2 linked regions of the Prochlorococcus marinus XMU1405 genome follow. The protein of the gene in region 1 binds, or shares a complex with, the protein of each later gene. Links are inferred from orthologs where the notes say so. Each region holds a gene or a part of one and is shown on either strand. Other genes may lie near its edges.

What was found.
Region 2: the proteins of tsaD (region 1) and tsaE are in contact, whole or in part, in a crystal structure (PDB 6N9A), measured with the Thermotoga maritima proteins. The link is inferred for Prochlorococcus marinus XMU1405 from one-to-one orthologs. Residues at the interface, in WP_004082750.1 of Thermotoga maritima: Cys10, Asp11, Arg49, His50, Leu82, Gly84, Gly135, Gly136, Glu154, Thr155, Leu156, Asp157, Asp158, Ser159, Glu162, Asp165, Lys166, Arg169, Leu170, Tyr175, Lys213, Thr214, Leu217, Tyr218, Gln221, Arg222, Asn324; in WP_004082108.1 of Thermotoga maritima: Leu37, Gly38, Lys46, Lys57, Val59, Lys60, Ser61, Thr63, Phe64, Thr65, Leu66, Met67, Val69, Pro71, Tyr82, Arg83, Leu84, Asp86, Asp88, Phe89, Asp93, Ile128, Asp130, Glu131, Arg134.

Annotation. Positions count from the first base shown.
Region 1 is NZ_JAAORF010000001.1:422,003-428,421, forward strand. What follows is about bases 1,241-4,066. They hold tsaD (tRNA (adenosine(37)-N6)-threonylcarbamoyltransferase complex transferase subunit TsaD), read left to right. Parts: upstream 1,241-2,031; coding sequence 2,032-3,102; downstream 3,103-4,066. Other genes in these bases: psaJ (photosystem I reaction center subunit IX), read right to left, coding at 1,241-1,374; HA148_RS02445 (Photosystem I reaction center subunit III), read right to left, coding at 1,403-1,957; HA148_RS02455 (high light inducible protein), read left to right, coding at 3,108-3,284; HA148_RS02460 (cation:proton antiporter), read left to right, coding at 3,447-4,066. Also shown: HA148_RS02430 (Rqc2 family fibronectin-binding protein), read right to left, coding at 1-592; gmk (guanylate kinase), read left to right, coding at 671-1,225; more of psaJ, read right to left, coding at 1,240-1,240; more of HA148_RS02460, read left to right, coding at 4,067-4,652; gltX (glutamate--tRNA ligase), read right to left, coding at 4,653-6,083; HA148_RS02475 (hypothetical protein), read right to left, coding at 6,324-6,419.
Region 2 is NZ_JAAORF010000003.1:547,288-553,834, forward strand. What follows is about bases 2,418-5,371. They hold tsaE (tRNA (adenosine(37)-N6)-threonylcarbamoyltransferase complex ATPase subunit type 1 TsaE), read left to right. Parts: upstream 2,418-3,652; coding sequence 3,653-4,090; downstream 4,091-5,371. Other genes in these bases: ahcY (adenosylhomocysteinase), read right to left, coding at 2,418-3,601; HA148_RS09085 (carbohydrate kinase family protein), read right to left, coding at 4,048-5,046; HA148_RS09090 (alpha/beta fold hydrolase), read left to right, coding at 5,136-5,371. Outside these bases: HA148_RS09060 (rod shape-determining protein), read right to left, coding at 1-1,019; HA148_RS09065 (single-stranded DNA-binding protein), read left to right, coding at 1,153-1,524; HA148_RS09070 (DedA family protein), read right to left, coding at 1,521-2,180; more of ahcY, read right to left, coding at 2,183-2,417; more of HA148_RS09090, read left to right, coding at 5,372-6,050; HA148_RS09095 (RpoD/SigA family RNA polymerase sigma factor), read right to left, coding at 6,035-6,547. UniProt on the Escherichia coli protein: Required for the formation of a threonylcarbamoyl group on adenosine at position 37 (t(6)A37) in tRNAs that read codons beginning with adenine.

The sequences.
Region 1 (6,419 bases):
CTCCTTGATAGGTATTTATTAAACAGTATTTCAAAGACTCAGGTACTATTGAAATTGAGTTTTTCCATGATTGAAAAGACTCATCTTCTCTAGGTTGTTTTTTGAGATTAATTGGAGGGCCAGAATAAATTGATCCTGTTGAAATTGTTCTAAAACTAGATTGACTTGATTTAATTTGTTTACCAACGGCAATTATTTTTTGTTTATTATCCAAATAAAAAATATTGCTATGTTTTCCCATTAATTCAAAAATTAAATATTTATTAATTTCATCTCCAGGTTTTTTTGCAAAACTAAATTTTATAACTCTCTCGAAATCATCTTGATCAATCGAAATTAAAGCCATATACTTTAATCCATATCTTATTTGTTTAGAAAGTGTGCTTTCTCTCCCAATCTTTTCTGGCTTATTTATCTTTAGTATTCTAGGAGAGTCTCCATTCCATGAAACTTCTAACCATGTTTGAGAATTAACTCCTCTGAAACATAATTGAATTGTATTAGGCTCTGGTTGTTGGGCAGTATCAAACTTTGTAGGTAAGATGTTCTTCGTCAAATAATGCAAGACAGATCTAATAGATGTAATATCCATTATCTGTGGAACACCTTTTTGCATTATTCCATTCCTTTTTAATTCACAAGATGTTTATCTTACTGTAAAAATTTTAATATGAAAAATCAAAAAAAACTTATTATCCTTACTGGACCCAGCGGGGTAGGTAAAGGAACAGTTGTTAAAGAAATATTAGGTAAAGAAAAAAATTTTTGGCTTTCAATATCTGCAACTACTAGAGAACCTAGAGAGGGAGAGAAAGACGGAGAAAATTACTATTTCTTAAATCAAGAAAAGTTTAAAGTAATGATTGAACAAAACCTTTTCCTTGAATGGGCTCAATTCGCTGGAAACTACTATGGAACCCCTTTGTCTTCTGTTAATGAGAAAATAAAAAAGGGATTTACCGTTCTACTTGAAATTGAAGTAGAGGGTGCAAGGCAAATAAAAAATAAGTTTCCTAATTCACTGTCAATATTTTTACTTCCTCCGGATAAAGAAGAGTTAGAGAGAAGAATAAGAAATAGGGGTACAGAAAAAGAAGAAGCAATTAAGAAAAGACTCTCAAGGGCTAATTATGAGATTTCAGTATCAAATCAATTTGATTTTGCATTAACAAATCACAATGTTGATGAAACAGCAAAAAAAATAATCAAGTTAATAAAAACTTGATTATTTTCTCTTTATCAACTCATAGGATGGAATAATAAATCTGGGAAAAACCTATTAAATTCAATAATTATTCCAGCTGTAAGGCTTAGCCAAATTGCTGCTACCACTGGAGCAGATCTGACAAATTTTGTGTTTAGAATTTTGAACATTTGTTTTATGAAAGTTTTTTAAGGATGTTTAGCGAGGACCATTAAGTGTAATATTGTTGTCTTTCTCTCTTAAATCTCCATTTCTACCTTGTTTATTAGCAAGAAGAGGCCATTGCGCTCCTTTGACAAGACATTTTCTGGCTAAGTCTAGGTCAATAATGATCTCAAGATCTGCTGGATTCTTAGTCTTTTTTGATTCAATGAGATACTCTCTTCCTGACCAACCAATAATTCCAGCAATGTAAATAAACAATACTCCTGGTATAAGTAAATCTCCTTCATGACCTCTATTTAAAAGGGCTCCCCATGGCTCAAGAGGAGGTCCAATTATTAAATGTGGAAGACCATCATCTCCGCATGATGCTTTCCCATATCTTTCAAATCTTGCGATGTCTTTTTGAGTAGTTGCAGTATTTGCTCTCTCAATGAATTTAGGATTATCAGAGCATTTTGTGAGGGCTGAAGCAGTATATTCTGTGCTAGCTCTATCTGCGTTTAAGGCAGGCCCATTTGCAGCTAGAGCAATTGGAGTAATTCCGAGGAACAGAAAAACTGAGGTTATGATTGAAAAAAAGAATTTCATAAGTTGCAATCTTTAATTCCTTATAGTGTGTTAAGTAAGAAATTAATATTAAAATAAGACAAGTTGAATCAAAAATGCATAAAGTTTTAGCTATTGAAACAAGTTGTGATGAGACATCTGTCTCAATAGTTTCCAATATTGGCGATACTTTTAGAATACATTCAAATATAGTTGCCTCTCAAATTGAAGATCATTCAAAATGGGGAGGAGTTGTGCCTGAACTTGCAGCTAGAAAGCATTTAGAGTTATTACCTTTTGTTTTAGATAAGGCTTTGGAAGAATCAAAGATTAAAATTGAGGAAGTCGATTACATTGCGTCAACTGTAGCTCCTGGATTAGTTGGTTGTTTACGAGTTGGCTCAATTACTGCAAGATCACTTTGCATGTTACATTCAAAACCATTTTTGGGGATTCATCATTTGGAGGGGCATTTATCTTCAATTCTATTTTCAGAAAACTATCCAAAGAAATCTTTTCTTACATTACTTGTTAGCGGTGGGCATACTGAATTGATTAAGGTTGATGATAGAAGGGGGATGCAAAGATTAGGTAAAAGTTTTGATGATGCTGCTGGAGAAGCATTTGATAAAGTTGGCAGACTATTAGGTCTTAGTTATCCAGGAGGACCGGCAATAGAAAAGATTGCTAAAAATGGGGACCCAATGAAATTTAATTTACCAAAATGCAAGATATCTGATAAAAAAGGTGGATTTCTCAAATATGATTTCTCTTTTAGTGGTCTAAAAACTGCCGTATTGAGATTAGTTGAGAGAATAAATTTGGATGGGAAGACAGTTCCAATTCCAGATATCGCTGCAAGTTTTGAGAGAGTAGTGGCAGAGGTGTTGGTAGAGAGAACAATAAAATGCGCAGAGGATCATAGCTTGGATAATGTTGTTGTGGTTGGAGGAGTGGCTGCTAACAATACATTAAGAAAAATGATGATTAATGAAGCTAGTAAAAAATCTATTAAAGTTCATTTAGCTCCGCTTGATCTTTGTACAGATAATGCGGCAATGATTGGAGCGGCGGCTTTGTTCAGAATCAAATTTAAGGATCATTTAAGTTCCCTTAAACTAGGTGTCGCAGCAAGACTATCAATTGAACAAGCAAACACCCTTTATGAAGAAAACCCTCCTTTCTAATTTCAATGAACAAACAACCTAAAATCGAGATTAAAGAAACAAAAAACTTTGTTGATAAAAAGGAACTGAATTTGTGGAAAAGAGGATTTACCCCTCAAGCTGAAATATGGAATGGAAGGATGGCAACTGTTGGTATTGGAATTATATTTATAATTATTGCTTTAATAAGCCAGCTTTCTTAATAGAAATAAGATTCATTTTTAAAAAGTAGTTTTGAAAGATTTAATAGAAATTCCCCTTCTTCAACTGATTAATTAAATTAAAAAGTATTGTATTTATTGGACTTGAGATAAGATTATTGATTTAATCAAAATAATTAATATTTTTATTATTTATAATTTTATATGACGCCTGAAAGGCTTGGATTACTTTGGGGGATAACTGTATTTGCAGGTGCTTGCGCTCGATTATTTTCCTCTTTTACAGGATTCCCAAGTGTTGTAATTTTATTACTTTCTGGATTATTCATCGGAAGATCAGGATTAGGACTTGTTGAACCTTTAGATCTCGGGCAGGGACTTGAAACTATTGTGGGGCTTTTGGTCTGTTTGGTTCTTTTTGAAGGAGGATTAAATTTAAAACTGCCTGAGGGGAATATAAGAAATACAGTTTTGAAAATTTCATTGGTACGACTTTTTATTTCTTTATCAGCTGGAATTTTTATTGCTCATTGGCTGGCTGGCCTCTCATGGCAAGTCGCAGGAATATATAGTGCCATAGTTCTAGCTACTGGACCAACAGTTGTCTCTCCATTAGTGGAACAAATAAAATTAGCTTCCCCACTCTCGGAAGTTTTAAAAGCTGAGGGGTTGTTACTTGAACCGATTGGTGCAGTACTAGCATTACTACTTTTAGAACTGACTTTAGGGGACCTTCGTGGGATTAACGATGTATTTATAGCATTAATGCAAAGATTAGGGGGTGGAGTCTTAATCGGATTAAGTGCAGGATGGTTACTATCAGAAATTTTAAAAAAAATAAAAAATGAAGCCTCATTTGGCATAGAGCTTCAAGTTACCCTTGGATTTATTTTCCTTGTGTATGGAATTTGCGAATATTTTTTACCAGAATCAGGCTTGCCGGCCTCAGTCGCAGCAGGTTTTATTGTAGGTAAAAGAGAAGTTATAGATAAGGAGAGATTGGATAATCTAATAGGTGAATTAGCCCAATTAGCAATAACTGTTCTTTTCCCTCTTTTGGCCGCTGATGTTTCTTGGGGTGAATTAAGTCCGCTTGGATGGGGAGGGGTTGTTTGCGTTTTTATGTTGATGGTAATTGTTCGCCCCATCTCTATCTGGATAGCAACAATGGGAAGAGAATTGAACTTAAAAGAAAAAATATTTTTAGCCTGGTTAGCCCCAAGAGGTATTGTTACAGCAGCTGTAGCTTCACTTTTTTCTATCAGATTAGAGCAGGCTGGTATTCTTGGAGCTGGCCGTCTTCAAGGTCTAGTTTTCCTTACTATATTGCTGACAGTAGGAATACAAGGTCTTTCAGCTAAACCATTAGCTAATAGGCTTGAACTAGGCCAAAAAAATAATTTAGATTGATTAAAGGCATCTTTCAATTCGGGTTCTATCAGTTTTACTCTCTGCGAAAAGCTCCCAACTTTGAATCAAATCTGGCCCACTGAGAGATCCAAAAAAGGCTACTCTTAATGATTTCATTAATATCCCTTTTTTAATATTATGCATTTTTGAGATTTCGTTTAGTATTTCTTTGGCTCTCTCTTTATTTAGTTTTATGGTATTTCCCTCAATTAAAAAATTTAAGATTAGTTCAAGAGATAGTTTGGTATCCTTGCTTTTCAGAAAATCTTTACCTTCTTTTTGAATTGGAGGAATTAAGAAAAATGGTTTTGATTGATCAATTGTATCTTTTAAAAGAGTCATAGAGTCTTTAAGCAAAATTGCTAATTTATAAGCCCATTCTTGAGATGGAGGCACCCAACCAGCATCATCCCAGTATTTCCTCATTGTCTTACTTAACTCTATTGATTCCATATTTTTTATATATTGAGAATTAATCCAGTTGAGTTTTTCCCAACTGAATTTAGCTCCAGCTTTATTTATATCTGATAATTCAAAAATTTCAGATATCTCTTCAAGTGAAAGAATTTCTCTGTCGGCAGATTTTGGAGACCAACCTAAAAATGCCATATAGTTCGATAAGGCCTCAGGTAAATATCCCATTTCTCGAAATTCGTCTATTGAAGTAACGCAATCTCTCTTAGATAATTTTTTCCCTTCGCTATTTAGTATTAAGGGTGTATGCGAAAAAGTTGGCAAATTAAAATTTAATGCTTTATAAATCAATATTTGTTTTGCAGTATTCGAGATATGGTCTTCACCCCTTACAACATGAGTAATATTCATGAAATTATCATCAATTACAACTGCAAGATTATACAAAGGATCTCCAATTTCATATCCCTTAGCCCTTCTTGACAAAACTAAATCACCACCCAAGTCCTTACCTTGCCATTTTATTTCGCCTCTTATCTGATCAACCCATTTAATTTCAATCTTTTCATCAATCTTAAACCTTATTACTGAAGTCCTTCCTTGGGATATGAATGTTTCGATCTCTTCTTTTGAAAGATTTCTGTGTCTATTATCATGCTTTGGAGGTAATCCTTTCTTTTTTTGTTCTTCTCTTAATTCAGATATCTCTTCTTCTGTTGTAAAGCACCTATATGCAGCTCCACATTCCAATAGCTTTTTGATATAACTTTTGTGAATCGAAATTCGGTTACTTTGATTTATAGGTTCTTCATCCCATTTAAGTCCAAGCCATTTCAAGCCATCTAATATATTTTTTGTATATTCAGATTTAGATCGAAGAAAATCTGTATCTTCTATTCTGATAAGAAATTTTCCACCTATTTTTTGTGCATACAACCAGTTGAATAATGCTGTTCGCGCTGTCCCAATATGGAATAAACCCGTTGGACTCGGGGCTAGTCTTAAACGTTTTTCCAAATTTCTTTTAGAAAAAACGGGACCGACGGGATTCGAACCCGCAACTTCCGCCGTGACAGGGCGGTGCTCTAACCAGTTGAACTACGGTCCCAGAGTTTTGTTCTAAGTTTATTTAGAACTTCATTCATAAAATTATCAGATCATAATACTTAATTTATGGGGTTGTAATAAAAAAAATTTATTAATTTGAGGATTTACAGAAATAATTAGTTTTTCAACTGGCTTAATTTAAGCAACTATTTATTTTTGAGGTCTAAAACCTGCAGGTTCTATCAACCTAACTTGATTGCCTCTAGCGGTAAATTCTCTGCCTTGGTCACTTTGTACGACTACTCT
Region 2 (6,547 bases), on another replicon or contig:
GTATCAACAACTCTTTTAAGTTTTTTAAAATCATCTAAAACCTCCCCACATCCATTAACTACACAAAGCAATGGATTTTCTGCTACATGAGTAAAAATTCCCGTTTCATCGCTCAATAAATCATTAATGCCTCTAACTAAAGCTCCACCTCCAGCAAGCATAATCCCCCTATCAACAATATCTGCAGCAAGTTCAGGAGGAGTTCGCTCTAAAGTTCTTTTTACAGCTTCAATTATTTTGCTTAGAGTTTCAGCCATAGCTTCTCTAATTTCTCCTGAGGTCAACGTTACTGACCTAGGTAGACCAGATAAAAGATGTAAACCCCTCACCTCTAAAGTAGTTTTATCAAATTCATCATCAGGAAATGCAGAACCAATCTTTATCTTAATATCTTCTGCAGTTCTCTCTCCAACAACTAAATTATGAACTTTTTTAAGATATAAGGCAATTGATTCATTTATTTCATCACCAGCTATTCGAACAGATTCACTTAAAACAGTTCCACCCAAGCTTAATACTGCTACCTCGGTAGTACCACCACCAATATCAACAATCATAGTTCCAATTGGCTCAGTTACTGGTAATGATGCACCTATTGCTGCTGCCACAGGTTCATCTATTAAGTGGACTTCTCTAGCTCCTGCTAATCCAGCTTCTCTTACTGCTCTTCGCTCGACACTGGTCACTCCACTTGGAATACCAATAACTATTCTTGGAGCAACTATCCCCTTTCCTTCATTACATTTTTGAATAAATGTTTTTATCATTTGCTCCGCAGCATCAAAATCTGCAATAACACCATCTCTAAGCGGTCTTACGGCTCTAATATTGCCAGGTGTTCTTCCAAGCATTAACTTTGCTTCTTTACCAACAGCCAATGGAATCCCTTCCTCTAAATCCATAGCTACTACAGAAGGTTCTTGTAAAACAACACCTTTACCTGATACGTGTATTAGGGTGTTGGCCGTCCCTAAATCTATGCCAATGTCTCTAGAAAATTTAAATCTGTTAAAAATCACAATAGGAATTCTTTTTTATAAATAATATATCTATTTTTTGTTAAGCTTTCACAATTCTCTCGTTTAGTTATGAATAGCACGCAAAACTTTGAGCAGAACCTAAAAATATGAGTAGTATAAAAATAAAAAAATTATGGAAATTAATACTATTAATCTGGTTGGCAGAGCCGGTAGAGAACCCGATGTCAGATATTTTGAATCTGGAAGTATCGTAGCTAATTTCACTCTTGCAGTGAACAGAAGAAGTAGAGATGAGGAGCCTGACTGGTTTAATTTAGAAATATGGGGCAAGCAAGCACAAATAGCGGCAGATTACGTTAAAAAAGGATCTTTAATTGGAATTACAGGAAGCTTTAAAATTGATAGTTGGAAAGATAAAAATACTGGAGAGGATAGATATAAACCAGTTGTTAGAGTTGATAGATTAAACTTATTAAGCTCCCGAAAAGAGTCAGATAATAACCAATATTCTAATAGTAGTAACTCTAGTGAAATCCCATTTTAAGCTCTATTTTTTTTTAAAAATCTAATAAGTATTCTTATAAAAAAAGAAAAGAAAATTAAAATTAAAATAGGCTTTACAACATATTTGATTTGATCTAAGTAAGTTTCAATGATTAAATAATTTTCACCAAATAAAAAACCTGCATAAGTAAGAAGTGCTACCCATAACAAGCTCCCAAATGTAGTCCAAATCAAAAATTTTCTTAATGGCATAAGTTCTACGCCTGCGGGAACTGAAATTAAAGTTCTTATACCTGGTACTAATCGGCCCCAAAAAACTAAAGAAACACCGTATTTATCAAACCACCTTTTACTTTTACTTAAATCATTAGAAGAAATACCAAGATATTTTCCTTTTTTATCTAGAAAATTTGAAAGTCTTTTTTCATTTACTAATCTTCCTAAGTAATACCAAGGCAATGATCCTAAAATTGTTCCAAGTAATCCCCAAAAAACTAAAATATAGAAATTTAATTTTTGTTGATAAACGAAAAATCCTCCTAATGGCATGATTATTTCCGAAGGAATTGGAGGTATTATATTTTCTAAAAACATAGCCAAACAAATAGTAAGGTATGCAATTGTGGAATTCTTTTCAACAGCCAAACTAATATAGTCCGGAATTGAATTAAGAAAATTCACAAAAATTAAAGTCAACCTTAGTATCTATAAAGCTCTGGTTTATAAGGTCCTTCAACAGAGACATTAATATAATCAGCTTGTTCCTTAGTTAATTTTGTTAATTTTGCACCAATTTTATCAAGATGTAATCTAGCTACCATCTCATCCAAATGTTTTGGTAAAACATAAACCTCTTTTGCATATTTTTCAGACTTATTGAAAAGTTCAATTTGAGCTAATACTTGATTAGTAAAAGAGTTACTCATAACAAAACTTGGATGTCCAGTTGCACAACCTAAGTTAACTAATCTTCCCTCGGCTAAAAGAATTATTTTATTGCCACTCGGTAAAGTTATGTGATCAACCTGCGGCTTAATATTTTCCCATGGATAATCTTTCAATGAAGCCACATCAATTTCATTATCGAAATGCCCAATATTGCAGACTATGGCCTCATCTTTCATCTTGACAAGATTTTCATTTGTTATTACCTGATAATTCCCAGTTGCTGTAACAAATATATCTATATCTTCCACAACATCGTCTAATGTAACAACGCTAAAACCTTCCATTGCCGCTTGAAGAGCACAAATTGGATCAACTTCAGCAACTTTTACAATTGCACCAAGTCCTCTTAGAGACTGTGCTGAACCTTTACCTACATCTCCAAAACCCATTACTAAAGCAACTTTCCCAGCAATCATCACATCAGTAGCACGCTTTATGCTGTCAACTAGAGATTCTCGGCAGCCATATAAATTATCAAATTTGCTCTTAGTTACTGAATCATTAACGTTGATAGCAGGGAAAGGTAAAGCATTTTGTTTTTGAAGTTGATAAAGTCTTGCAACTCCTGTTGTAGTTTCTTCAGTAACACCAACAATATTACCCTTAATTCTAGAATAGAAGTCACTATCGGTTTCCAACTTAGACTTAATAGAATTGAATAAAGCAATTTCTTCTTCATTACTGGGATTATTTAAAACTGATAAATCTTTTTCTGCTTTACTTCCGAGTATCAATAAGCCAGTTGCATCTCCCCCATCATCAAGGATCATATTTGGAGAGTCTGAACCCCAATCGAGTATATAGTGGGTATATTGCCAATATTCATCAAGAGTCTCACCTTTTTTTGCGTAAACAGAAATTCCTTGATCTGCTATTGCTGCAGCCGCATGATCTTGAGTTGAAAAAATATTACATGAAGCCCATTTCACTTCTGCACCAAGAGCAACAAGAGTTTCTATTAATACTGCTGTCTGAATAGTCATATGAAGACTTCCAGCTATTTTTGCACCTTTAAGTGGCTTTTCAGATTGATATTTATCTCTAAGTGCCATTAATCCAGGCATTTCAGTTTCTGCAATTTTAATTTCTTTACGACCAAAATCTGATAAGGCAATATCAGCAATTACGTAATTTGGTGTGGAGGTTTTAACTGAGTTTGCAATAACCATATCTAGTAAATACTTTTTCTATTAAACTATAAATGATTTTTATGCAATTTTGTGTTTGTTGAAAATTTAAAAGAAACTTTAAATTTAGGGAAAAAACTCTCACAAAAATTAAATCCCCAATCAATAGTTTTATTAAAGGGTCCAATAGGGGCTGGGAAAACTTCATTTGTACAAGGAATTGCAAGAGGCTTATCAATATCTGAGGACATTACAAGCCCTACATTTGCTTTATCGCATCACTATAACTCCGGAAAAATTCCACTAATACACCTAGATTTATACAGATTAAAAAATTTTTCTTCAGCAAAAGAAGTTTTTATTTCAGAAGAAGAAGAGGCAATACAAAGACAAGCAATTTTAGTTATTGAATGGCCAGAATTAATAGAACCAGTTATTGATAATTTCTGGAAAATAGAAATTAGTTACGCAAAAAATTATGGAAGACATTACGAAATAAGAGATCCCAAAAATTTATTAACCTTCTCATAATATGGCTGTTGCTCGATAGCGCCTTCACCAAGACAAGTTAATAATCCACAAACACTTGCGAACTTGATGCAATCTTCTATCTCTAGTTCATTGGAAGGATAGCCTGAAGAAATTAATTTTGAAATTAAGCCAGCTAGAAAAGCATCGCCTGCGCCAGTTGTATCAACAATTTTTTGTGAAGTAGGAGTATCAGTACTTCCCTGCAATCCATTGACATACCATCTAACGGGATTTTTCCCATCAGTTATTATTACATCTGGTTTATTAGATAATTGTTGAGAAATTAGCAAGGGATTTTCATTTTCAAAAAACAAAGTTGCTTCTTCCTTAGCAAGTTTTAAAACATTTGCATGATTTAAAAATTTCTTGATTAAATCAACTCTCGCGGCTTTACTAGTTTCTGATGAAAGACTTGAATGATCCCAAAACACCTCTCTCCAATTCAAATCAATAACTATTTTGACATCAAATTTTTTAGCCTGTTCAAGAAGGAAAAAAATAGTCTCTGCTGATATTGAAGATGATAATAATATCGTTCCTGTAACCAAATATTTTGTTTCTAGAAAAGATTTCTCCAAATTTAGAATTTCTTGTTGGATTAATTTCTTGCTTAGAATTTCGTCTGCAAAGCATGAATGAGAACGTTTCTCAAAGCCTGAAAAAAAACGATCTCCAAATTGATCTCTATCGACATTAACCACGCGAGTAGATGAATCATTATCTATTTGCAAGAAATCTAAATTAACGTCCAATTCATTAAATTGCATAATCAATTTTTTTCCATAATCATCACTTCCCAAACTTCCTATAAATATCGAATCTATTTTTAATTTTCTTAATGCACAAGCAACATTAGCCGGCGCACCACCCAAAAAATCTGTAAATCCTTGATTTGACTTATTTCTGATTCTGTCAATTAAAGCCTCTCCAACACATATGACCTTTTTCTTTTTCATAAAATGAACGCATTTTCTTACCTAAGAATAATTTATTAAAAACGAATAATTTTTTTTTGAATTAAAGTTTAATTAAAAGCGTATTCATAGTGTCTTTAAATAAATCCGAAACTTGGAAGTGGAAGAATTGGGAAATTTCTTGGTCTTTATCAAAAGAATCTGCTTCTGAAAAAAATATTAAAATATTATTAGTTCACGGATTTGGGGCATCAAAAAACCACTGGAGACATAATCAAGATTTTCTCGGTAAATTTTCTAACTGCTACGCAATAGACTTATTAGGATTTGGGCAAAGCAGTCAGCCTAGTGCTTTATTAAATTACGAACCTGATAGAGAAAACTCAATTAAATATTCATTTGACTTATGGGGTGATCAAATATCAACATTTTGTACAGAGGTAATAAAATCTCCTGTTTACTTGGTAGGGAATTCAATTGGTGGTGTTATTGCATTGAAAGCTGCTGAAATCCTCAAAGATAATTGTAAAGGTGTCATTTTGATTGATTGTGCACAAAGAACTATGGATGATAAACGCTTGAAAAAAAATGATATTTTGATGAATTTACTTAGGCCCTTATTAAAAACGTTGGTAAGACAAAGAATAATTAGTAATACTCTATTTAATAGAGCTGCCAATCCAAAAGTTATAAAGAAAATACTTGAACAAGCTTACCCTTCAGGAAAAAATATAGATGAAGAACTAATAGAAATTTTATATAAACCGTCTAAGAGGAAAAACTCTAAGGAGGCATTTCGTGGCTTTATTAACTTATTTGATGACTATCTTGCTACAGATCTATTTGATAAGATCGGTACCCCAATTCAATTAATTTGGGGAGAAAAAGATCCTTGGGAATCATTAAATGAAGCAATAGAATGGAAAAAAAAATTCAATAATATTAAGAGATTAGATATAGTTAAAGGTGCTGGACATTGTCCTCACGATGAAGAACCTGAAGAAACGAATAAGTTAATATGTGACTTTCTTCAGGAAACAAAATAAGCTTCAACGTTATCACTAAGTCTTCTCAAACCTCTTAATCCATCTCGCTCTAGATTTCTCACTCGATCCCTACTTATTCCTAATACCCTCCCGATACCTGTAAGAGACATTGGCTCATCACCATCCATACCGTATCTCATTCTTAATACTCTACATTGCAGATCTGGTAATTGATGCAAAAGAGAATGGAGATCGCCCCTCATACAATCCATCTCTATTTGTTCATCAGGCAAATCCTCTCCGCCTGCAAGTAAATCTAATAAAACAGTATCTTCACCATCGCCAACTTTTGTTTCTAAACTCACTGGCTGTCCAGCTTTGCACATCAAATCTTTAACATCTTCTTCGGGAAGCTCTACGTATTTTGCAAGTTCACTTACTGTTGGGGTTCTAGACATTTCTTGACTTAACTCTCTTTGACCTTTTTTTAATTTGTTCAACATTTCAGTTATGTGAATTGGTAGCCTTATTGCCCTACTTTTTTCAGCTATTGCTCT